DNA from 4 places in the Streptomyces hundungensis genome. Region 2 is predicted to be linked to each of the others. Evidence: riboswitches for the same ligand, from Rfam matches in the RefSeq annotation. Region 2 holds a riboswitch; each other region holds the start of a gene.
What was found. A riboswitch is a leader RNA that binds a small molecule or an ion and turns the genes downstream of it on or off. The one in region 2 is predicted to bind cobalamin.

Region 1 (5,710 bases), 1.6 Mb from region 2:
TCACCGCCCGGCTCATCGACGACGCCGAGACGCCCGCCTTCCTCTCCCTCGTCTGGAAGCACTCCCCCAGTCCCGCGGTGCGTGCGTTCCTCGCGCACGGCCGGCGGGCGTTCGGCATCTCGGGCACGGCCTGACTGCGGGGCGGTGCCACGCCTCAGGCGGCGCCCGCCCACTTCTGCTCGACCTTGCCGAACCGCCAGTACGCCAGGGCCGCCCCCCACACCACCACGAACAGGCCGACGATGACGAAGCCGACGTTGTCCAGGTTCAGGGACGCCACCCAGCCGCTGACCGGGTCGGTGAGGTCCAGCTTCTTGTGCAGGACGCCGACGAGCTCGATGGTGCCGATGAAGAAGGCCACCGCGATCGAGAGGCCCGTGATGGTGAGGTTGTAGTAGACCTTGCGCACCGGGTTGGAGAACGCCCACTGGTAGGCGAAGTTCATGAACGTGCCGTCGAGGGTGTCGAACAGGCTCATCCCGGCGGCGAACAGCAGGGGCAGGCACAGGATCGCGTACCAGGGCAGCCCGGCGGCGGCGCCCGTTCCGGCCATCACCATCAGGGTGACCTCGGTCGCGGTGTCGAAGCCCAGGCCGAAGAGGAAGCCCAGCGGGAACATCTGGCCGGGCCGGGATATGGACTGGGTGAAGCGGCGCAGGATGCGGTTCATGAATCCCCGCGAGTCCAGGTGGGCTTCGAGTTCCCGCTCGTCGTACGCGCCCGACCGCATCGCGCGGAACACCTTCAGGATGCCGAAGAGCGCCACCAGGTTGAGGGCGGCGATCAGGTACAGGAAGGAACCGGAGACGGTGGTTCCGACGACGCCGAGCACCTGGTGGGTGCTGGAGTCCTCGTTCAGGAGGACGCCGGCGAGCTGCGCGCCGCCCGCCACCAGGGCGGCCAGGACGACCACGACGCTGGAGTGGCCGAGCGCGAACCAGAAGCCGACGGAGACCGGCCGCTTGCCGTCCGCCATCAGCTTGCGGGTGGTGTTGTCGATGGCCGCGATGTGGTCGGCGTCGAAGGCGTGCCGCATGCCGAGCGTGTACGCGGTGATGCCGAGGCCGACGCCGTACGTCTTGGTGCCGACGGCGTAGTGCTCGGGGGCCACGAGCAGGAACAGGACGCCGAAGGCGACGACATGGAGGGCGGCTATCACCGCGAGGAGGACGGCGGTGCGCACGGTGTCCTCGCGCCGCCAGCGGAAGGAGGGCACCACGGGGGCGCCCGTATCGGGGGACGTGCGGACGGGCAGGGTCATTCGGGTCACGCTCCAGCACCTCGTGGATCACTTCGTGAGATGCCGCGGCCGGTCTCCTGGCTGACGGGTGGGTGCCTTGGTCCCGGCCTTCCCGGGCAGGTGGATCCTGGCCAGTGGCGTCGCGAGGGGACGGCGGCTCTCCGGAACCCGGAGAACCCGATCACAGTGGCGAGGGCCGCTCCGGTTTCGCACCGGTCTTCCCGAACACCACGGCCAGGTCACCCTAGACGCTGGTCAGTTGCCCGCACAGCTGCACAGCTGTGCAGGTATCGAAGATCACACCTGTCCGGGCGCCACGGCCCTGCGAGGATGCGGGCATGCATCTCGTCCCCGCCGAACGCGCCGGCCACCGCATCATCGACGGCCACCGGGTCTGCGACGCCGTCGCGGCCATCGGTGACCCGGACCGGGTGCGCGCCTGGGCCGACCGGTTCTCGCTGCTCGCCGACGCCAACCGGCTCGCCCTGCTCCTCGCTCTGCACCGGGCGGGCCCGCTGGCCGTCTCCGATCTCGCGGTGGCGACGGGCATGCGCGACCCGGCCGTCTCCCAGGCCCTTCGACTGCTCCGGGCGGCCGGAGCGGTCGCCGGCGAGAAGGAGGGGCGGGTGGTGCGCTATCGCGTGGTCGACGAGGCGACCGCGCGGCTCCTCGACGAGTACGCGGCGAACGCGCCGGTCTGAGGCGGAAGTTGGAGCGCCTCCGGGCGCGCCGAACCCGGCCCGTCCCTGGCCAACCATGGCCACCCCACCACACCCGGCCACACCCGGCCACACCCGGCCAGCCCGCCGCACCGCCGAACCCGGCCACCCCGCCCGAATCGTCTCCTCGGTTTCCCGAGGCACGATCCGGGCGGTCAGCGCCGGTCGCGGATCAGCGGCCGTCGTAGATCAGCGCGCGCACCATGCGGCAGGTGGCCTCCGACGGGGGGTGCACCCCGATCAGCGCCGCCATGGTGCGTATCGCGCGGTCGGGCGCCTGCTCGGGGCGGTAGACGCCCGTGTCGAGCAGGGCGATGGCCAGGCGCATCGCCTTCAGACGCCGGTTGTGGGACTCGTACCACACACGCGGGCGCCCCGCGGGCAGCGGCACCTTGTGCAGGGGCTGGAGGGACAGCTGTTTCGGGGCGTGCGAGGTGAGTACGGCAGCGGTCATGGGCGTCCTCCTGGGCGGTCGGGAACCCTCACTAACTGCCTCAATTTTACTGCGGGGCACTGACAATCGGCCCTGGCCGGCAGGGCTTTGGGGATGTCTCGCAGGTACCCTTGCCGCATGGAGATCTGGATCAATCCGGCCTGCTCGAAGTGCCGCAGCGCGGTGGACCTGCTGGACGCGGAGGGCGCCGACTACACGGTGCGCCGTTACCTGGAGGACGTGCCTTCGCCCGAGGAGATCCGGGCCGTGCTCGACCGGCTCGGCCTCGAACCGTGGGACATCACCCGCACCCAGGAGGCCGCCGCCAAGGAGCTCGGCCTCAAGGACTGGCCGCGCGACGCGGACGCCCGTGAGCGCTGGGTCGCGGCGCTCGCCGAGCACCCCAAGCTGATCCAGCGCCCCATCATCACGGCGGACGACGGCACGGCCGTGGTGGGCCGCACCGACGACGCCGTACGCGACGCCCTGTCCCGCTAGGCTAGCTCCTGACGCCCTCCGCCGAGGTCCGGTCAGTGACTGGATAGCTGAGACCGTCGTCGGCTTGGAGCGGGCGCCTCGGGGCCGTGAACACAAAGAGGCCCGCGCGCGGCCCTGCGATGCAGGGCCACGGGCCTTCGCTGTACTGGTCGCGGGGTCAGCCGCCCAGGTTGCGGTGCTCCTTCGTCGGGATTGAGAAGGTCGCCGGCCGCCGACGGGGCGGCTGGGTGGCGCAGGGCGGTGACCGGTACGGCACCAGGCTCGGTGCTGGGAGCCCAGACCATCCGTCAGGTGTCGTCCCACTCGCATCCTCAGCCGTGATCGGGGTGGGGGTGCCGTAAGAAGACGCCGTGGGTGTGGACGGCGCGCGGGATGCGGGGGATGCGGACCGCCGGGTCGTCGCCGGGGTACGGATGCAGGTTCCGCCAGCCGTGGACCCTGACCATGTACGCGACGGCGGCCTCGATGATGTCGGCCCACCGCTGGTGCCGAGGACGATGAACGCGACCGGGTAGAGGTGGTCCTGGGTCCGGTCGTCGATCCCGGTGACGTACAGGCCGCGATGGGCGACGAAGCCGCTGTCGGACGCGTCGTCGCCGGGCATCCAGAGCTGTTCGACGGGGTGCGGGGTGCCGTCCTTGCTGGTCTCGATCTCGTACAAGGCCGGGGCGGTCACGCGCTCACCCCCGCGAGGGCAGCGTCCAGGAGCGCACGGCGTCGGCGTCGTACGGGTCAGCGCACAGCCGGTGGTCGCTGACGTCGAACCAAACCGCACGCTGACGCGGAACCCGGGCACGAGGGTGCTCTCCGGCCCGTCCAGCGTGGCGGTGAGACGGTCGTAGTCCTGCTGGGCGTGCCGGGTCTGGGTGTACGGGTCGAGGCGCAGCAGGGTATAGCCGTCGAGGCTGTTGTCGCGTTTGCGGGCCTCGATGTAGAGGGCGTAGTGCGCGGGGGCCATGCCGACGTCGTCGGGCAGGGGCAGGTCGGAGGCGGCGTGGGTGAGCATCGTGTAGCCGGTCTGGCAGACACCGAGGCTTGTGCTGGTCTCGCAGGGGTACCAGCCGCCGTCGGTGTAGCCGTCTGGCGGCCGTGGAAGAAGCCGCGGGCGTGCGGGGGTCTCGGGGTGGACCACGGCGACGGTGATCACTCGGAGCCGTGGTCATCGCCGACGGGTTTGCGCGCGTTCCACGACGCCGGACGTTCACGATCGAGCCAATTTGGAGTGTCGGCGATTCGCGCACCCCTCCGTTTTCTCAACGCCGCACACCACGGGCTTTTCGAAGTGGCGTCGGCAGCAGTCATCCCCTCTGGTGCCGCTCCGCCTTGGCTTGTCCCAGACAGCCCCCAGGAAGACCCTTGCCACTTACAGCATTCTTATGTCAGGTGGGCACCTCGCGCACACAGGTTCTTCACCCAACCGTGTCCGTGTACTCGGTGGCCGGGGGCCCACCATTGGGGCAGTGCTGCGTCACGGTTCTCGTGCCGCGTCTTGTTTCACGATCCCGTTTGCGTGGCGCGTCTGTGATGCGCGGTCAAGGCGTCGATCCAGAAGCCTTGGTCGGTTCCCGGTCGTCTGTCCCACCCGTGTGAACGACGACGAAGAAGGATCTCTTGAAGCACTCCAAACCTTGGTTCCGTATGCCCGGATCACGAAAGTCTCCGGTCCTGACCTCGCTGGTAACTTCCGTTATGGCGCTGGCTGTTGCCGCCGGGCTGGCCGTCCAGCCTGGGGTGCTGGACCACGATCAGAGAACGGGTACGGTTGCCGATTCCGATCCGGCGTTGCAGACAGGCAGCTCTCTTCGGCGGGACCAGTGCCTGATGGCCGGTGTGTTGCGCCTGGGCGGAGCTGCGATGACGCAGACCGCGCAGGACGGTCTCAACCAACCTCCCGACAAGCTGCACGCTTTGGCCGACATGCAGTACTGGCAACAGACACCTCTGGGGGCGGCGTTCGACAAGGACCGCGCCACGGGAGACCAGCAACTGGCGGATCTCGACACCACTTCGCGACAGACGGTCCAGATGGGCGGGCTGCCGAACCCTCCCGGAACTCACGACGTCGGTGAGGACCGCCGGACCTTCTACGACCAGATCGGTCTGACGAAGTGGATCTCTGAGCGCTGGTGGCAGGACGAAGGCGTCTTCTACGACGACCCCACACCCAAGATGGACGTGCTGACCCGCCAGGCCGTAGACAGGCTGGGCAGCCCGCGCTACCCGTCCTCCTTCTCCGATGGCGGAGACGGAAACAGCGAAGAACGCTACGCGTTCAGCTATATGCATGACTCCTCGAACTTTCTGGTCGGAGCCGGCGCGGACGACGCACGGCTCTTCCTCGCCGCGGGAGGCTTCCCGCGCACTGCACCACAGCCAGGAACGCCGGAGTACCGCATAGCAGTAGAAGACGTGAAGTCCCGATTCGTATCGTGCGCGTGGAGGGATCCACTAGATCCGAACCAGGTTCTTAACTTGTCGTTTAACGGCTCTGCCTTGCTTGTCAGTCCCATGCGTTGAAGAGGACTCCGCCCAATGTCGTGATGCCGTAGAAGCGGACCTCACGCCACTCGCCCGGCCCGAGCACTGAGGTGTCCACGTCGGATAGCGGTGTGGCAAGCAACTCGCTGCTCAGGACGTCGAAGCCGGCGTCGGTAAAGGCATGAGCCCACGGAGGCGGTGCGAGGAACTCCTCCCCGTACCAGTTCCGACGTGTCTGGGCGAAGGCGATCCAGGGGTGATGAGCGTGACACAGGACGATGCTCTCGCCTGCGCCTCCGACGACCGATGCGGTGTGGAAGGTCCGAGGGTATGGGTGTTCCT
Region 2 (5,710 bases):
CACAGAACCGTCGGGCAGCGTGACCGGGAGCATCTGCATCTCGCGGGTGGCCTTGTAGGCGGCCTGCTGGGTGGGAGCTTCGGCCACCCAGGCGTCGAGGGCGTCCTGGAACCCACGGGTGCCGTAGAGACGCACTACGGACAGAGCCGCGGGAGCGATCCGGTAGTTGTTTTTGGGGGAGTTGACCGTACGCCCCTCGGGAGCATCGGAGTTGTGCTCGGCGAACCCCGCGTCGACGAACTGGTGGAGCGTCTGCTTGCGGAAGGTCTCGCGCGTGTTCGGGGCGTACTCCTTGCCCCATCTCTCCGCGATGAGGCCCATGACTACCGTGACGCCGAGACGCGGGTTGGTCGCCGTGTTCCACGGCTCGCCGGGCTCCAGTCCGAGCAGCACGAGGGCCGTCAGGGCGGACCTGCTGTTGCGGCGGACCTTGTCGAAGCCGAAGGCTTGCAGGAGGACGCCGGCGTTGTCGACGGATGCTGCTAAGTCGCTGATCATTCGGCGGAGCCTACGACAGCGGGGAACAAGTCGGCCACGAGGGCGTCGAGCTTGGCCTGTTCCGGGAGCCATTCCGGGGCGTTCTCCGCCAAGCGCACCAGGTCGTCGCGGGAGGGGAAGGGGAGCGTCTTGACGTCCCCCGCATTGACCTGGGTGTGGCCGGAGAAGGTGCGGAAGATCGCGTCGAGCGTCGAGGAGTTCAGCCAGAGCATCAGCCCGTGCGCGAGTCGAGGGTCGAGGGGCCCCTTCTTCTCGTGCAGGTAGTTGGTCTTGTTGTCCAGGGCGACCGGGCCGTCGTACTGACAGACGCCCGCGACCACGCGCCGCTTCTCCTCCTTCGCGGTAAAGCGCTTGATGACGACGTAGTGCCCTTCGGGCAGAAGCAGCTTGCGGGCGGCCTCGGTGCCGGGGGAGAAACCCTGCGGCTTTTTCGCGGGGCGCTGTGGCCATTCGATCTTTCCGCCGCGCACGTTGGCCTGATAGACCATCGGCACGACACCGTCGGCGCTGAGGTCTTCGGTGAGGTGTTCGCGGTTGCGGAAGTCGACGACCTTGCCCGTGCTGACGCCCAGGCCCAGGTCCGCCAAGGTGAACGAGACGGCCGGCGGCACGACAGGCTCGTCGAAGCGGACGAACCGCTCGCGGTCCCCTGGCAGGACCACGGTGTCGAACGGGACGGTGCGGCGCAGCGGCGCGTCGTGGTGCGCGACCGACGCCGACAGGACGACCTGCGACTCCTGGTCGCCCCGTGTGCCCTTCACGATGACGTTTTCCTGGAGGACGCCGGTGTCGGCGAAGACTGTGTTGCGACTCTCGAAGATGTGGAGGAGATCGAGGCTGGTGCGGTCGAGCATCCACTGACGAAAGGCGCGGTAGTAGGGGCCGTTGGCCCAGGAACGGGGCACGATGATCGAGATCTGGCCACCGGGGGCCAGGGCGGCTGTGGCCCTGGCCCAGAACGCCGCGTAAGTGTTGCTGACATCGACCAGGTCTTGCGCGGTGCGCTTACGTTGCCTACTGCCCGCGGCGAGCTTCGCATAGGGCGGGTTGGCGATGACGAGGTCGAACGCACCGTCGGTGAGTGCGTCATCGTCGGTGAGGTAGTCGCCCTGCACGAGGTCGAACGTGGTGCCGTAGGTCGCCCTGCATTCCTCGAGCGTGGCCCGCAGGTAGGGCATGACCTGCGGGTCGATATCCACAGCCACGACGTGGACGTCCAGGTCAGGGCGCTCTTCGTGCAGTCGGGTCACCAGCGCGGCGGTCAGCGAGCCGACGCCGGCGCCGGGGTCCAGAATGCGCACGGTGTTGCTCAGCGCGTCCAGGCGAGGCATCGAGGCGATCAGGTCGGCGGCTCGTGCAGGGGTGAAGAACTGCCCCAGGGCAGCCTGGGTCAGAGGGTCAAGGACACTGAGCGCCTCCACCCGCCGTGCCTCGGTGTTCTCGATCAGTTTCACGTCCGCGATCCTCTCACGGGGCGTCCCGCCGGGTCGTTTGGTGGAGATGCGTACCGATTCCGCTACCCGTAGCAACGGCGGGAAAAGCGCGGACGCATCGCGGGCGTTCTTATTTTGAATTCCGAGTTCGCGGGCGGGGCGGTGGTTTTGCCGCGAATCTTTCCGGCCGCGACGGAGCCTTTCGCGCGTCCTTTGGGGAGTTGAGGCGGGGTGGTTCGGGTGCGAGCGGCCCGGGTCACCGGCCGCGCGCGCGTACGGAGCGAGGGTTGGCGGCTACCGGGCACGAGTTCCACAGTTCCACGCCGGCCGTGAGGAGCTCCCGTACCGCGTGTTGTTCGTCGGGAGTCCACGCGGCGCACTCGCCCGCGAACAGCTTCTCGTAGGCGTTCCCGTGTACCGGTCCCTGGCGGGGCAGCGCAGTGGTCGCTTCGAGGCCTCGGGCGAGGTCCTCGAAGAAGTTCCACGCGTCCAGGACCGGGCCCGGCGGGGCCTTTCGGCGGCGGGGGTCCTCCAGCCAGTGCTCGATCCGGCGCAGCTCCAGCGTGCCGGCCTCAGGCGTGGCCGGCTTCCATCCTCGTCGGCGCGCGTACATCCGCGCCTGCCGCACCGTCACGAACACCGGCACCTGCCCGGGGCCGTCGTCCGGCGCGGTGCACACCCGGTCGGGTTCGTCACCCCGGCCGCCTGCCCACAGGACCACCGCGCTGCGTACGCGACCCCGTACCCGGTACGCGTACAGGTTCCCGCGTGTACGGCGGGCTCCCACCGCGGGTCCGTCGTCCGTCTCGATTTCCGTCACGCCCTCACAGTGACAGGCCGCCCGAGCCCGGTTCCACGGCGAGGTCCCTGCCCCCCCAACTCCCCTCTTCCTACGGGGTCAACGGCCGCCCCGCGCGAAGGTTCCAGCGGCCGGAGCGGCCGGTCAGTTCGGTCGCTGTCAGTGGGGGTACGTCGATGCGCCAGAACGCCGACTCCGGCGCGTCCAGCGCCCGCAGCACCAGGGCCCGTACGATCTCGGGCTCCACGACCGCGAGGGTGCGGCCGGCGTCCTCCGTGGCAGCCGCCAGCCACGCGGTCGCCCTCGCGCACAGCGCCCGTACGGGTTCGCCGCCGTGCGGTGCGGCCGCCGGGTCGGTGAGCCAGGCGCCGACCGCCTCCGGCTCGGCCGCGCCCACCTCGGCCAGGGTCCGGCCGCGCCAGCGGCCCACGTCCAGCGCGGCCAGCTCGGCGGTGTCGTGCGCGGCCACGCCGAGCGCGGTCGCGGTCTCGCGGCAGCGCGCCGTCGGGGAGGCCAGGTACCGGTCGGCGGCGTGCAGCCCCGGCGCCGCCGCCCGGGCCGCGGCGAGCCCGGCGGGCTCCAGCGGCGCGCCGTCGTCGAACCGCGCCTCACGCAGCGAGCGGCTGAAGGCGGGCGAGACCAACACCAAGCGGAATGTCATGACGCTCCCCAATGGGCCACCCTCAATGAGCCACCCCCAATTAGCCATGCCGACAAGGTAGTTGGCGGCTGCCCGTCAGCGGACGCGCGCTCGCGCCCCCTCCGTGCGCCCTTGGCCGGATCCGTACTTCGCGCTACCTTCTCGTCGTTGATGACGACGGCAGAACGGAAGCCGGTGGGACTCCGGCACGGTCGCGCCACTGTATGCCCAGCACGATCCACCGCCTCCGGGAGCGCCGGGGGGACGGGGGGCGCCGGGCAAGTCAGACCCGTAGCCGTCGTCGTGTGCACCACCAAATGGGACGCGAGTTCCCCCGGGAGGTCCTGCCATGGCGCAGTCCGTCGCCCAGCCGACCAGCACGCCCACCGCCGTACTCGCCAAGCTGCCGATCGGCGCGATCGCCCCCTGGGCGGTCTTCTTCGGCATCCTGATGCTGGTCCTGATCTACTTCGTCGGCGCCGAGCAGGGCGCCACCTCGCTCCTGTCCGGCTCCACCGTGCACGAGTGGCTGCACGACGGCCGCCACCTCCTCGGTTTCCCCTGCCACTGACCCACCCGGGCCGCCCACCACCGGCCGACGGCCGCCCCCCGCCGCTGGCCCGGACCCGCCGCGCCTCCCCAGGGGCGCGGGGAACCGCGCGAACAAGCCCCACCGGGCCGCGGTGGAACAACCACCCGAGGCGACCGCACGCCGTCCGCAGACCGTGCGTGCCTGGCCGCGCAGTTCCCCGCGCCCCTGACGCGGCACAGCCACCCAACAGGGCCCCCGGCAACCCCGGGCGCCCCACCCCCAACCGGGTACCTCCACCCCCCCCAGGGGCGCGGGGAACCGCGCGAACAAGCCCCACCGGGCCGCGGTGGAACAACCGCCTGACGCGACCGCACGCCGTCCGCAGACCGTGCGTGCCTGGCCGCGCAGTTCCCCGCGCCCCTGACGCGGCACAGCCACCCAACAGGGCCCCCGGCAACCCCGGGCGCCCCACCCCCAACCGGGTACCTCCACCCCCCCAGGGGCGCGGGGAACCGCGCGAACAAGCCCCACCGGGCCGCGGTGGAACAACCACCCCCGCCCACTGAAACCCCGCTGAAACCGCCGTGAATGCGTCCACCCGCACGCTCTGCGGCATGAAGACATCGACGAACCAACTCGCGATCGAGGCCACCGGGCTTCGCAAGTCCTTCGGGGACAAGACGGTCCTGGACGGCATCGACCTGCACGTCCCGGCGGGCAGCATCTTCGCGCTGCTCGGGCCGAACGGCGCCGGCAAGACCACCGCCGTGCAGATCCTCTCCACCCTGATCTCCGCCGACGCCGGCGAGCTGCGGGTCGGCGGCCACGACCTCGCCACCGACGCCCAGGCGGTACGGGCCGCCATCGGGGTCACCGGACAGTTCTCCGCCGTCGACGGTCTGATCACCGGCGAGGAGAACATGCTGCTCATGGCCGATCTGCACCACCTGTCGCGCCGCGAGGGCCGCCGGGTCGCCGCCGAGCTCCTGGAACGCTTCGACCTGACCGACGCCGCGAAGAAGCCCGCCTCCACCTACTCCGGCGGCATGAAGCGGCGTCTCGACATCGCCATGACGCTGGTCGGCGACCCCCGGATCATCTTCCTCGACGAGCCGACCACCGGCCTCGACCCGCGCAGCCGGCACACCATGTGGAACATCATCCGGGGCCTGGTCTCGGGCGGCGTGACCGTGCTGCTCACCACCCAGTACCTCGACGAAGCCGATCAACTCGCCGACAGCATCGCGGTGTTGAACGGCGGCAAGCTCGTCGCCCAGGGCACCGCGAGCGAGCTCAAGCGGCTCGTCCCCGGCGGCCACGTCCGGCTCCGCTTCGACGAGCCGCGGGCGTACGAGAGCGCGGCGGTCGCCCTGCGCGAGGCGACCCGCGACGACGAGTCGCTGTCGCTCCAGATCCCGAGCGGCGGAAGCCAGCGCGAACTGCGCGCCATCCTCGACTGGCTGGACGCCGCCTCCATCGAGGCCGACGAGCTGACCGTGCACACCCCGGACCTCGACGACGTCTTCTTCGCCCTCACCAGCCCCACCAGCCCTGCCGCCCCCACCACCCCCGCCACGGTCACCACGGCCGCCACCGCGCTGAAGGAGAACGTCCGATGAGCTCGCTGTCCCTCGCCGTCCGCGACACCTCGACCATGCTGCGCCGCAACCTGCTGCACGCCCGGCGCTACCCCTCGCTCACCCTGAACCTGCTGCTCACGCCGATCATGCTGCTGCTGCTCTTCGTCTACATCTTCGGCGACACCATGAGCATGGGCATCGCGGGCGGCGGCCCGGACCGCGCCAAGT
Region 3 (5,710 bases), 2.0 Mb from region 2:
AGGCACCCGGTGCGGTCCTCCAGGGCGCGCAGCATGTGCTCGGCCAGCTCCTCGCTGCCGTACAGGGCGTACGGGGCGACCCGGACCGGGCCGCCGAGCGCGGCCGTCATGTAGTGGACCAGGGGCAGTTCGGCGACCAGGGTGGAGACGGCGGTGGCGTGCACGGCGTGGGTGTGGACGACGGCCCGCGCGTCGGTGTGGCGGTACACGGCGAGGTGCATCGGGATCTCGCTGGTGGGCCGCAGCACGCCCCTGACCTGACGGCCTTCGAGGTCGACGGCGACGGTGTCGGCGGGGCCGAGCCGGTCGTAGGGGACGCCGGTCGGGGTGACCAGGACCAGGTCGCCGACGCGTACCGACACATTGCCCGAGGTGCCGACCACAAGACCCTCCGCGGCCGTCCTGCGCGCGGTGTCGATCAGTTCGGCCCATGCGGCGGCGATGGCCGCCTCGTCGTCGCTCATGCGGGCGATCCTGCCAGGCGGGGGCGGCCGGGACAGGGGGTGGGGCGCCACTCTTCGCTAGCCTCCGGGGGGTTTGTTCCGTACACATGAGTTTCGGGGGAATTGATGGCTCGTGATCGCGCCCGGCTGCCGCGTCGGGTCCGGGTGCGCGTGCGGGTCGCGCTCTCGGCGTTGCCGGCCTTGCTGGCGCTCGGATCCGCGGCGCTCGCGGTGCCGGCCGGGGCGAGCGCCGGACCGGCCGGCCACGACGTCTCCTCGCACCAGAGGAACGTCGACTGGGCCTCCGCGAAGAGCCGGGGAGCCTCCTTCGTCTATGTGAAGGCGACCGAGTCCACGTCGTACCGCAACCCCTACTTCGGACAGCAGTACGGCGGCGCCCGGCGGGCCGGACTGGTCCGGGGCGCCTACCACTTCGCGGTGCCCGACCAGTCCTCCGGCCGCGCCCAGGCCGACTACTTCGTACGCAACGGGGGCGGCTGGTCGGGCGACGGCTGGACGCTGCCGCCCGCCGTCGACCTGGAGCACAACCCGTACGGCAAGGACGCCAAGGGCGGCAGCGGCGCGCCGTGTTACGGACTGAGCCCGGCCGCGATGACCGACTGGATCGCCGGGTTCAGCGACGAGGTGCGGCTGCGCACCGGCCGCCGGCCGGTGATCTACACGACGACCCTCTGGTGGAACGAGTGCACCGGCCGCAGCCGGGCGTTCGGCGCGGACCACGCGCTGTGGCTGGCCCGGTACGCAGCCGCGCCGGGCGCGCTGCCGACGGGCTGGTCCTACTGGACGTTCTGGCAGCACGCCGGCGGCAGCGGGAGGCTGCCGGGTGACCAGAATCTCTTCTATGGGAGTTTTGCGCAGTTGAGGCGGTTCGCAACCGGGCGCTGAACGGCCCCGGCGCCCGGCAGGGAACAACAAAGGGGACAACAAGGGGCTACGGACACCGATGCGCCCGCCCCAGTTCACCTTCCGTTCATTCAGGTTACTTACGTTCGTCCCGCCACTGACGTCGAACGATTGCCTGGGTAAATGGAACACATCACGCTGCTGCTCGCGATTGTGATCGTGACAGCTCTAGTGTTCGATTTCACGAACGGTTTCCACGACACCGCCAACGCGATGGCCACGACCATCTCGACCGGCGCCCTGAAGCCCAAGACGGCGGTCGCCATGTCCGCCGCACTCAACCTGCTCGGCGCGTTCCTGTCGGTGGAGGTCGCCAAGACGATCTCCGGCGGGATCATCGACGAGAAGGGCATCCGCACCGAGGTCATCTTCGCGGCCCTGGTCGGTGCCATCCTCTGGAACCTGTTGACCTGGCTGCTCGGACTGCCCTCCAGCTCCTCGCACGCCCTGTTCGGCGGCCTCATCGGCGCCGCCGTGATGTCGGCGGGCTGGTCCTCGGTCAACGGCTCCACCGTCGTCACCAAGGTGCTGCTGCCCGCCGTCGCCGCACCGGTCGTCGCGGGCATCGCCGCGATGCTGGCCACCAAGCTCACGTACCGGATCAACCGGAACACCGACGAGAAGGCCACCGCCAAGGGCTACCGGGCCGGGCAGATCGCCTCGGCCGGCCTCGTCTCGCTGGCGCACGGCACCAACGACGCCCAGAAGACGATGGGCATCATCACCCTCGCCCTGGTCACCGGCGGGGTGCTGCACCCCGGTGCCAACCCCCCGCTGTGGGTCATCGTCTCGGCCGGCCTGGCCATCGCGATGGGCACCTACCTCGGCGGCTGGCGCATCATCCGCACCATGGGCAAGGGCCTGACCGAGCTCCGCCCGCCGCAGGGCTTCGCCGCTCAGACCGCCGCCGCCACCGTCATCCTGGCCTCCTCGCACATCGGCTTCTCGCTCTCCACCACCCAGGTCTGCTCGGGTTCGGTCATGGGCGCCGGAGTCGGCCGCAAGGGCGGGGTGGTCCGCTGGTCCACCGCGTCCCGGATGGCCGTCGCCTGGATCCTGACGCTGCCGGCCGCCGCACTCGTCGGCGCGGGCGCGGAGTTCCTCACCCAGCAGGGCCCCTGGGGCATCGCCGCCGTCGCCGTCCTTCTGATCGCCGGCTCGGGCACCATCTGGAAGCTGTCGCGCCGCCAGCCGGTCGACCACCACAACGTCACCGCGGACGAGATCGGCGAGGTCCCGCAGGCCGAGCCCGCCGGGGTCATCACCACCGCGATCGCCGCGGTCACCCCGCCGCCGACGCTGGCCGCCGCGACCGCCGGCCTCACAGCCACCATCCCGGCCCCTGCCCCGGTGGCCCCCGCCGACCCGCCCACCCCGGCGACGGTCTGACCCCGGTCCTCCGGCACAGCTAAGGAATCCTCATGCACATCGACTGGGCAGCCCTCGGCTCCGTGTTCGGCGTCAGCCTCGCGGTGACCGTCGGCCTGGTGGGCCTGTTCACCCTCGGCATCGTGGGCCTCACCAAGCGGGAGGCCGCGGCCTCCGGCACCGGCAACCCCGGAAGCACGGCCGTGGCCCGCACGGGTGCGTACGCCTGCTTCGCGCTCTGCGCGGCGGCCGTCGCGTACGGGATCTTCCTGATCGTCGCCTGACCCACGGGCACCATCCGAACCGCCCTCCGGCCCGCGCCGGAGGGCGGTCGCATGCCCGGCCGCACGCTCTCTCGCGCCGCAGGTCAACGGCAAGTTGACGGGTGTTCTCGGCGCGTGGTGGACTGCACCGGCCAGCTACGGCGGCAGAAGAGGAAGCCGGTGCGAATCCGGCGCGGTCCCGCCACTGTCACCGGGGAGAGATCCCCGTGAGCCAGGAACTCTCACCGCCGGTCACGTCGAACCAGGGCGCGGACACCCTGAGTGAGGACATACCGCCATGTGTGCCTGCCTGCCCAGCCCTGCCGGTCCTTCCCGCCCCGCCCTGGCGCGCTGAGGATGCGGGCCGATCGCACCTTCGCCTACGGCGCCGCCGCCGGACTCGTCGCCGACCTCCTGCTCGGCGATCCGCGCCGCGGCCATCCGGTCGCCGCGTTCGGCCGGGCGGCCGGTGCCGTCGAACGTCTCCTGTGGCGCGACCACCGCGGCCGGGGCGCCCTGCACACCCTGGTGTGCGCGGGTGGCGCCGCCGGCGCCGCGGCCCTGGTCTCCCGTGCCGTACGCGGCCGCCCCGCAGCCTCCTTCGCACTGACCGCGGCCGCCACCTGGACGGTGGTCGGCGGCACCTCGCTCGTCCGTGAGGCGCGGGCCATCGGCGGCGCGCTTGCCGCGGGCGACGTGGAGGTGGCCCGCGAGCGGCTCCCGCATCTGTGCGGGCGCGACCCGCGGTCCCTGGACGCCGATGGCATCGCGCGCGCGGTCGTCGAGTCGGTCGCCGAGAACACCTCCGACGCCGTCGTCGGCGCCCTGGTGTGGGGTGCGCTAGCGGGCGTGCCCGGGCTCGTGGGCTTCCGCGCGGTCAACACCCTGGACGCGATGGTCGGGCACAAGTCGCCCCGGTACCGCCGCTACGGCTGGGCCTCGGCGCGGCTCGACGACGTGGCGGGCTGGCCCGGCGCACGCGTCACCGCGGGTCTCGCGGCGCTCGCGGGCCCCGACACCCGGGGCGCGTTCCGCGCCTGGCGCGCCGACGCCGACCGGCACCCCAGCCCCAACGCGGGCCCCGTGGAAGCCGCGTTCGCGGGCGCGCTCGGCGTACGGCTCGGCGGCACGCTCTCGTACGCGGGACGCGTCGAGCACCGGCCGGTCCTGAACGCGTCGGGGCGGCCCGTCGAGGTCGCCGACATCGAACGTGCGGTACGGCTCTCGCGCACGGTGGGCCTGCTGACGCTGGCCTGCGCCGTGGTTGCGGGGGCCGCTGTGAGAAAGGGACGTACATGGGTGGCGGGCTGCTGATCGCGGGCACGACCTCCGACGCGGGCAAGAGCGTCGTCACGGCCGGGATCTGCCGCTGGCTGGTGCGCCGGGGCGTCAAGGTCGCGCCCTTCAAGGGGCAGAACATGTCGCTCAACTCGTTCGTGACGCGCGAGGGCGCGGAGATCGGCCGGGCCCAGGCGATGCAGGCACAGGCGGCGCGCGTGGAGCCGACCGCGCTGATGAACCCGGTGCTGCTCAAGCCGGGCAGCGACCGTTCCAGTCAGGTCGTCCTGATGGGGAAGCCGGTCGGCGAGCTGAGCGCCCGCGGCTACCACGGGGGACGCCAGCAGGCGCTGCTCGGCACCGTCCTGGAGTGCCTTGCGGAGCTGCGGGGCACCTATGACGCGGTGATCTGCGAGGGGGCGGGCAGCCCGGCCGAGATCAATCTGCGGCGTACCGACATCGTCAACATGGGCATCGCGCGGGCCGCGCGGCTGCCCGTGGTCGTGGTCGGCGACATCGACCGGGGCGGGGTGTTCGCCTCGTTCTTCGGGACGACGGCGCTGCTGAGCCCCGAGGACCAGGCGCTGGTCGCGGGGTACGTCGTCAACAAGTTCCGGGGCGACGTGACGCTTCTGGAGCCCGGCATCGAGATGCTGCGCGGCCTCACCGGACGGCACACCTACGGGATCCTGCCGTACGCCCATGGCCTCGGCATCGACGAGGAGGACGGCCTCAGGGTCTCGATGCGCGGGGCCGTGCGGGAGTCGGTGGTGGCGCCGCCGGTCGGCGAGGACGTGCTGCGGGTCGCGGTCTGCGCGGTGCCGCTGATGTCCAACTTCACCGATGTGGACGCGCTCGCGGCCGAGCCCGGCGTGGTCGTGCGGTTCGTGGACCGGCCCGAGGAACTCCTCGACGCCGACCTGGTGGTGGTGCCCGGAACCCGCGGCACGGTCCGCGCCCTGGAGTGGCTGCGCGAACGGGGCCTCGCGGCCGAAATTGCCCGCCGGGCGGCCGCGGGCCGCCCGGTCCTCGGCATCTGCGGCGGCTTCCAGCTCCTCGGCGAGCACATCGAGGACGACGTCGAGTCGAAGGCGGGCTCGGTCGCCGGCCTTCGGCTGCTGCCCGTACGCGTGCGGTTCGCGGCCGACAAGACCCTGGCGCGGCCCGTCGGCGAGGCCCTGGGCGAACGCGTCGAGGGGTACGAGATCCATCACGGGGTGGCCCAAGTCCTGGGCGGCGAGGCCTTCTTGGACGGATGCCGGGTCGGCTCCGTCTGGGGCACCCACTGGCACGGCTCCCTGGAGAGCGACGGGTTCAGACGGCGCTTCCTCGAACGGGTCGCGCGCGACGCGGGCCGCCGGTTCGTGCCCGCGCCCGACACCTCGTTCGGGGTGTTGCGCGAGGAACAGCTCGACCGGCTCGGCGACCTGATCG
Region 4 (5,710 bases), 820 kb from region 2:
AGGGGGGTGTTGCCGACCGCGGCGAGCGGGGAGTCGTAGCGCATGTCAGACGGATCCGCCTGCGACCGCGGGCAGGATCGTGACGTTGTCGCCGTCGGAGAGCTTGGTGTCGATGCCGTCGAGGAAGCGGACGTCCTCGTCGTTGAGGTACACGTTCACGAAGCGGCGCAGGTTGTCGCCGTCCACGATGCGCTCGCGGATGCCGGTGTGGCGGGCGTCGAGGTCGTTCAGCAGGTCGGCGAGGGTGGCTCCGCTGCCCTCGACGGCCTTGGCGCCGTCGGTGTAGGTGCGGAGGATGGTCGGGATGCGGACCTCGATGGCCATGGCGTGGGCTCCTGATCGAAAGGGAGAGGCAGGTGGGCGCGGCTCGGGCTCGGGTCCGCGCGCCGCACGCCCAACGGCGTGCGGTGGTGCGTTGGTGCGGGGGTGCGCGGCGTCAGAGGGCGGCGGCGCGGGCCGTACAGATCGCGCTGGCGAGGCGGCACAGGTCGACGTGCAGCCGCGCCACGAGCAGCAGGGCGGGGCCGCTGCTCGGCGTCTTGTCGCTCACGTCGTTCGAAACCATGGGGTCATCGTATAGATTCCCGGTCCGCTTCCAGGAATGTGATCTCGAATCCTGGACTGATCTTGCTCAGGATGTGGTCACCGCCCGGGTCGGCGGCAGGTAGACGACGGTGGGTGCGCCGGTGGCGGGGTGGATGCCCACCTCGGCGTCCACCCCGTAGACGGAGCCGAGGAGCTCCTTGGTGAGGACGTCGGCGGGCGGTCCTTCGGCGACGATCCGCCCGCCGGCGAGGACGCAGATGCGGTCGCAGAAGTACGCGGCGAGGTTGAGGTCGTGCAGGGCGAGCAGGTTGGCCGTCCCCAACTCCCGTACCAGGGACAGGACTTCGAGCTGGTAGCGGATGTCGAGGTGGTTGGTGGGCTCGTCCAGGACGACGACGTCCGGCTGCTGCACCAGGGCCCGGGCGACCAGGGCGCGCCGGCGTTCGCCGCCGGACAGCGACGGGAAGGGGCGGGCCGCGAGGTCGGCGATGCCGACGCGGGCGAGCGCCTCGCGTACGAGGGTGGCGTCGGCGGCGGTGTCGGCCTCCCAGAAGCGGTGGTGCGGGGAGCGGCCCATGGCGACGACCTCGGTGACGCTCAGCTCGATGGCCGCGGCGTCGGTGTCCTGGGGGACGGTGGCGATGCGGCGGGCGCGGGCCCTGACCGGCATGGCGTGCAGGTCGGCGCCGTCGAGCAGGACGCGGCCGGTGGTGGGGCGCAGGGTGGCGTAGACGCAGCGCAGCAGGGTGGTCTTGCCGCTGCCGTTGGGGCCGACCAGGCCGACGGTCTCGCCGGCGGCGACGCTCAGGGTGATGTCGTGGAGCAGTTCGCGGCCTTGGGGCGTGGTGTACGAGAGCGACTGGGTGCGCAGGGTCGTCATGCGGGGCCGCCTTCCGCGCGGGCGCCTCGGCCGCGCAGCATCCAGAGGAAGAAGGGCCCGCCGGTGAGCGCGGTGAGCACGCCGACGGGGATGTCCTGGGGGGCGGCGACGGTGCGGGCCGCGAGGTCGGCGAGGACGAGGAAGGCGGCGCCGCCGAGCGCCGCGACGGGCAGCAGGGTGCGGTGGGCGGCGCCGACCACCATGCGGGCGGCGTGCGGCACCATCAGGCCGACGAAGCCGATCGCCCCGCTGTAGGCGACGAGGACGCCGGTGAGCAGGGAGGCGAGGACGAAGACGGCGGCGCGGAAGCGGCCGGTGTCCAGGCCGAGCACGGTGGCGCCCTCCTCGCCGACGAGCAGCAGGTCCAGCGGGCGGGCCAGGGTGATCAGGACGAGGGTGCCGAGGGTGAGGGCGGCGGCGGGCAGGGCGAGCATGTCCCAGCGGGCGCCACCGAGGCCGCCGAGCGTCCAGTGCAGGACTTCCTGTACGTGTTCGGCGCGGGCGGAGGTGACCAGGATCAGGCTGGTGAGCGCGGACAGGACGTAGGAGACGGCGACTCCGGCGAGGACCAGGCGGCCGCCCGTCAGGGACCCGGCGCGCCGGGCCAGGGCGTACACGAGGACCAGCGCGGTGAGCGCTCCCGCGAAGGCGGCGGCGGGCAGGGCGACGGTGGTGGCCGCCCCCGCGCCGACCCCGAGGACGATGACGGCGACGGCTCCCGCGGAGGCTCCGCTGGAGACGCCGAGCAGGAAGGGGTCGGCCAGCGGGTTGCGCACGAGGGCCTGGAGGACGGTGCCGATGACGGCGAGCCCGGCCCCGGTGACGGCGCCGAGCACGACGCGGGGCAGCCGTACGTCGAGCACGATGGCCCGGTACGGGCCGGGTTCGGCGGCGCCGGTGACGATGTCCAGCACCTGGCCGGCGGGGATCCGCACCGAGCCGAGCGCGAGCCCGGCGAGGGCTGCCGCCAGCAGGACGAGGACGAGGCCGCCGAGCAGCGCGGGGTAGCGCAGACGGGAGCCCGGCCGGGTCCCGGTCACCGGCCCTGGCGCGCCAGGCTGTCGGGGCCCGCTCGCTGGCTCTGCCCCGCCCGGGCGTCGGAGCCCGGTCACCGGCCCTGCCGCGCCCGGCTGCCGGGCCTCGCTCGCTGGCGCTGCCCCGCCCGGGCGCCGGGTCCCGGTCACCGGCCCTGGCCCGTCCGCAGTTGCGAGGCGAGTTTCGCCACCGCGTCCGGTGCTCGGACGCCGGTCACCATGTCGGACAGCGGCAGCACGGCGAAGCTGTTGTTCTTGATGGCGGGGACGGAGGCGAGGGCGGGGTCGTCGCGCAGGCGCTTCTTCTTGGCGTCCACGCCGGTGCCGCCGTAGTCCAGGATCAGGATGGTCTCGGGGGCGCGGGCGACGACGTTCTCCCAACTGGCGTCGCCGAAGGACTTCTCCTTGAGGTCGTCCGCGAAGACGTTGCGACCGCCCGCGCGCGTCACGATGTCGTTGCCGATGCCCTTGCCGCCCACCGTGAACGCGGTCTTGTCGCCGCTGTCGTAGACGAACACGGGGCGCGGTGCGGCGCCCTCGCGCGCCGCCCGGGTGCGGGCGTTGGTCGCCTCGGCGGACCGTATCCAGGCCTCCGCGCGGTCGGGTACGCCGAAGGTGCGGCCCACCTCGCGGACCTCCTGGTACACGTCGTCCATGGTCGTCGCCGCGCCCTTGGGGCAGTTCTCCACGTTGAGGCGGGAGGTGATGCCGCTCTTGGCGAGGGTTTCGCGCGCGCGGCCCTCGTTGGCGGCGAACGCCGAGGCGTAACCGCCGTACACATGGTCGGGGTTGGCCGACAGGAGCTTCTCGTAGGAGGGGTAGGCGTCCGCGAGGACCGGCACCGAGCGGTAGTCCGCCGCGTACTTCGGGGCGATCCTGTCGTCCAAGTAGGCGGTGCCGACGAGGGACTTGGCGAGGCCCAGCTCCAGCATGACCTCCGTGGCGTGCTGGTTCATCGTGACGACCCGCTCGGGGGGCGCGGTGTAGGTGGTGGTCACCCCGCAGTTGGTGACCGTGTAGGGGAAGCCGGGCGCGGGGGCGCCCTTGGCCTCGGGCTGCGCCGGGGTGGTGCACGCGGCGAGCGGGAACAGCAGGGCGGCGGCGAGTGCCGCGCGGCGCCAGGGCATGGCTGAGCTCCTCCGAGGGGATTTCCACGTCCCCTGTCGTCGGGAGAAGGCGGCAGGTCAGTTCCTGGCTTCCGGCGCCGGGGCTCGTCCTCGGGGCCGGTCACAGTGGCGGGACCGTGCCGGATTCACACCGGCTTCCTGGGTCCTGCCGCCCACAACGTCATGATCAGTATGCCTCGACGACCTGGACGTCTTCCTCCGTGATCACGCCGTCCACGATGCGGTACGAGCGGAACTGGAACTCCCCCGCGCCGTCCGTGTCCGCCGTCGACACCAGGACGTAGTGCGCGCCCGGCTCGTTCGCGTACGTCACGTCGGTGCGCGAGGGGTAGGCCTCGGTGGCCGTGTGGGAGTGGTAGACGATCACCGGCTCCTCGTCGCGGTCGTCCATCTCGCGGTACAGCTTCAGCAGGTCCTGCGAGTCGAACTCGTAGAACGTGGGCGAGCGGGCCGCGTTCAGCATGGGGACGAAGCGCTCGGCGCGGCCGGTGCCCGCGGGGCCGGCGACCACACCGCACGCCTCGTCGGGGTGGTCGGCGCGGGCGTGCGCGACGAGCTGGTCGTACAGGGCCTGGGTGAGGGTCAGCATGTCGGCAAGGATAAGCATGCGGGCCGCCGCGTATCGAGTGTCGATACGAGACGGCCCGCATGGTGAGAACTTGCAGGTCAGCGCGCTAGCTGCGCTTCGCGAACGCCTTGTTCTCGGGGTTCTTGGCCTTGAGGACCAGGTAGGAGACGCCCAGGATCAGGGCCCACAGTGGCGCGCAGTACAGCGAGACGCGGGAGTCCTTGTCGATGCCCATCATCACGATGACCATGCCGATGAAGAGCAGCGCGAACCAGCTGGTCCACGGGGCGCCGGGGGCGCGGAAGGTGGACTGCGGGAGTTCGCCGCGGTCGGCCTTGGCGCGGTAGCGGATCTGGCAGACCAGGATCATGATCCAGGCCCACATGCCGGAGATGGTGGCGAAGGAGACGACGTAGTCGAACGCCTTGCCCGGCGCGACGTAGTTGATCCAGACGCCGACCAGCATGAGGGCGGCCGAGACCGTGGTGCCCACCAGCGGGGTGCCGCTCTTGGTCAGCTTGGTGAAGACCTTCGGGCCCTGGCCGTTGAGCGCGAGGTCGCGCAGCATGCGGCCGGTGGAGTACATGCCCGAGTTGCAGGAGGACAGCGCGGCGGTCAGCACGACGAAGTTGACGATGCCCGCGCCGATGCCGAGGCCCATCTTCTGGAAGGCCGCGACGAAGGGGCTCACGCCCGGCTGGAACTCGTGCCACGGGACGACCGAGAGGATCATGATCAGGGCGCCGATGTAGAAGACGGCGATGCGCCACGGCACGGTGTTGATGGCCTTGGGCAGGGTCTTCTCGGGGTCCTTGGACTCGCCCGCGGTCACACCGACCAGCTCGACGGCGAGGAAGGCGAACATGACGATCTGGAGCGTCATCAGCGTGCCGCCGATGCCCTTGGGGAAGAACCCGCCGTCGTTCCAGAGGTTGGCGACGGTGGCGGTGTCCGCGGCGTCCGAGAAGCCGACGGTCAGGATGCCGGCGCAGATCAGGATCATGCCGACGATGGCGGTCACCTTGACCATGGAGAACCAGAACTCCAGCTCACCGAAGAGCTTCACGGAGATGAGGTTCACGGCGTACAGGATGAGCGTGAAGATCAGCGCGTAGGCCCATTGCGGGATGCTGCCGTGGGTCCAGAAGGACATGTACTGGGCGGCCGCGGTGACTTCGGTGATGCCGGTGACGACCCAGAAGAGCCAGTACGTCCAGCCGGTCACGAAGCCCCAAAACGGGCCGACGAACTCGCGGGCGTACTCCGAGAAGGAGCCCGACACCGGGCGGTACATGAGCAGCTCGCCGAGCGCCCGCATGATGAAGAAGATCACCAGGCCCGCGATGGCGTAAGCCAGGATGAGGCTGGGGCCGGCCTTGGAGATGGCCTTGCCCGCGCCGAGGAAGAGGCCGGTGCCGATGGCACCGCCGATCGCGATCATCTGGATCTGCCGGGCCCCGAGGCCCCGCTGGTATCCCTCGCCCGAGCCTTCGCCCGGAGCCTGGGCGGTCGCCGCGGCCTCATTGCCGGCAGGACGCTCGTCGTGCTGGTCGAC

Region 1: linked by a shared signal. The riboswitch ahead of DWB77_RS27340 (HoxN/HupN/NixA family nickel/cobalt transporter) and the one ahead of DWB77_RS20210 (CbtB domain-containing protein) in region 2 are both predicted to bind cobalamin.
Region 3: linked by a shared signal. The riboswitch ahead of DWB77_RS29065 (cobalamin biosynthesis protein) and the one ahead of DWB77_RS20210 (CbtB domain-containing protein) in region 2 are both predicted to bind cobalamin.
Region 4: linked by a shared signal. The riboswitch ahead of DWB77_RS23735 (ABC transporter substrate-binding protein) and the one ahead of DWB77_RS20210 (CbtB domain-containing protein) in region 2 are both predicted to bind cobalamin.

The regions. Positions count from the first base shown of each region.
Region 1 is NZ_CP032698.1:6,162,408-6,168,117, reverse strand. Features, by position in the region: gene DWB77_RS27345 (LysR family transcriptional regulator) at 1-134, shown strand, start outside; gene DWB77_RS27340 (HoxN/HupN/NixA family nickel/cobalt transporter) at 155-1,261, opposite strand; cobalamin riboswitch at 1,291-1,488, opposite strand; gene DWB77_RS27335 (metalloregulator ArsR/SmtB family transcription factor) at 1,579-1,941, shown strand; gene DWB77_RS27330 (hypothetical protein) at 2,132-2,413, opposite strand; gene DWB77_RS27325 (arsenate reductase family protein) at 2,531-2,890, shown strand; gene DWB77_RS39015 (hypothetical protein) at 3,048-4,037, opposite strand; gene DWB77_RS27315 (hypothetical protein) at 4,502-5,407, shown strand; gene DWB77_RS27310 (hypothetical protein) at 5,391-5,710, opposite strand, start outside.
Region 2 is NZ_CP032698.1:4,533,843-4,539,552, reverse strand. Features, by position in the region: gene DWB77_RS20230 (BsuBI/PstI family type II restriction endonuclease) at 1-498, opposite strand, end outside; gene DWB77_RS20225 (Eco57I restriction-modification methylase domain-containing protein) at 495-1,952, opposite strand; gene DWB77_RS38960 (hypothetical protein) at 2,188-2,751, opposite strand; gene DWB77_RS20215 (histidine phosphatase family protein) at 2,822-3,391, opposite strand; cobalamin riboswitch at 3,513-3,683, shown strand; gene DWB77_RS20210 (CbtB domain-containing protein) at 3,720-3,941, shown strand; gene DWB77_RS20205 (ABC transporter ATP-binding protein) at 4,517-5,521, shown strand; gene DWB77_RS20200 (ABC transporter permease) at 5,518-5,710, shown strand, end outside.
Region 3 is NZ_CP032698.1:6,561,523-6,567,232, reverse strand. Features, by position in the region: gene DWB77_RS29085 (class II aldolase/adducin family protein) at 1-464, opposite strand, end outside; gene DWB77_RS29080 (lysozyme) at 570-1,349, shown strand; gene DWB77_RS29075 (inorganic phosphate transporter) at 1,491-2,756, shown strand; gene DWB77_RS29070 (hypothetical protein) at 2,789-3,019, shown strand; cobalamin riboswitch at 3,121-3,259, shown strand; gene DWB77_RS29065 (cobalamin biosynthesis protein) at 3,356-4,312, shown strand; gene DWB77_RS29060 (cobyric acid synthase) at 4,294-5,710, shown strand, end outside.
Region 4 is NZ_CP032698.1:5,354,610-5,360,319, reverse strand. Features, by position in the region: gene DWB77_RS23755 (PLP-dependent cysteine synthase family protein) at 1-44, opposite strand, end outside; gene DWB77_RS23750 (MoaD family protein) at 46-324, opposite strand; gene DWB77_RS39320 (putative leader peptide) at 437-565, opposite strand; gene DWB77_RS23745 (ABC transporter ATP-binding protein) at 632-1,426, opposite strand; gene DWB77_RS23740 (FecCD family ABC transporter permease) at 1,423-2,466, opposite strand; gene DWB77_RS23735 (ABC transporter substrate-binding protein) at 2,607-3,587, opposite strand; cobalamin riboswitch at 3,626-3,751, opposite strand; gene DWB77_RS23730 (Mov34/MPN/PAD-1 family protein) at 3,754-4,176, opposite strand; gene DWB77_RS23725 (amino acid permease) at 4,262-5,710, opposite strand, start outside.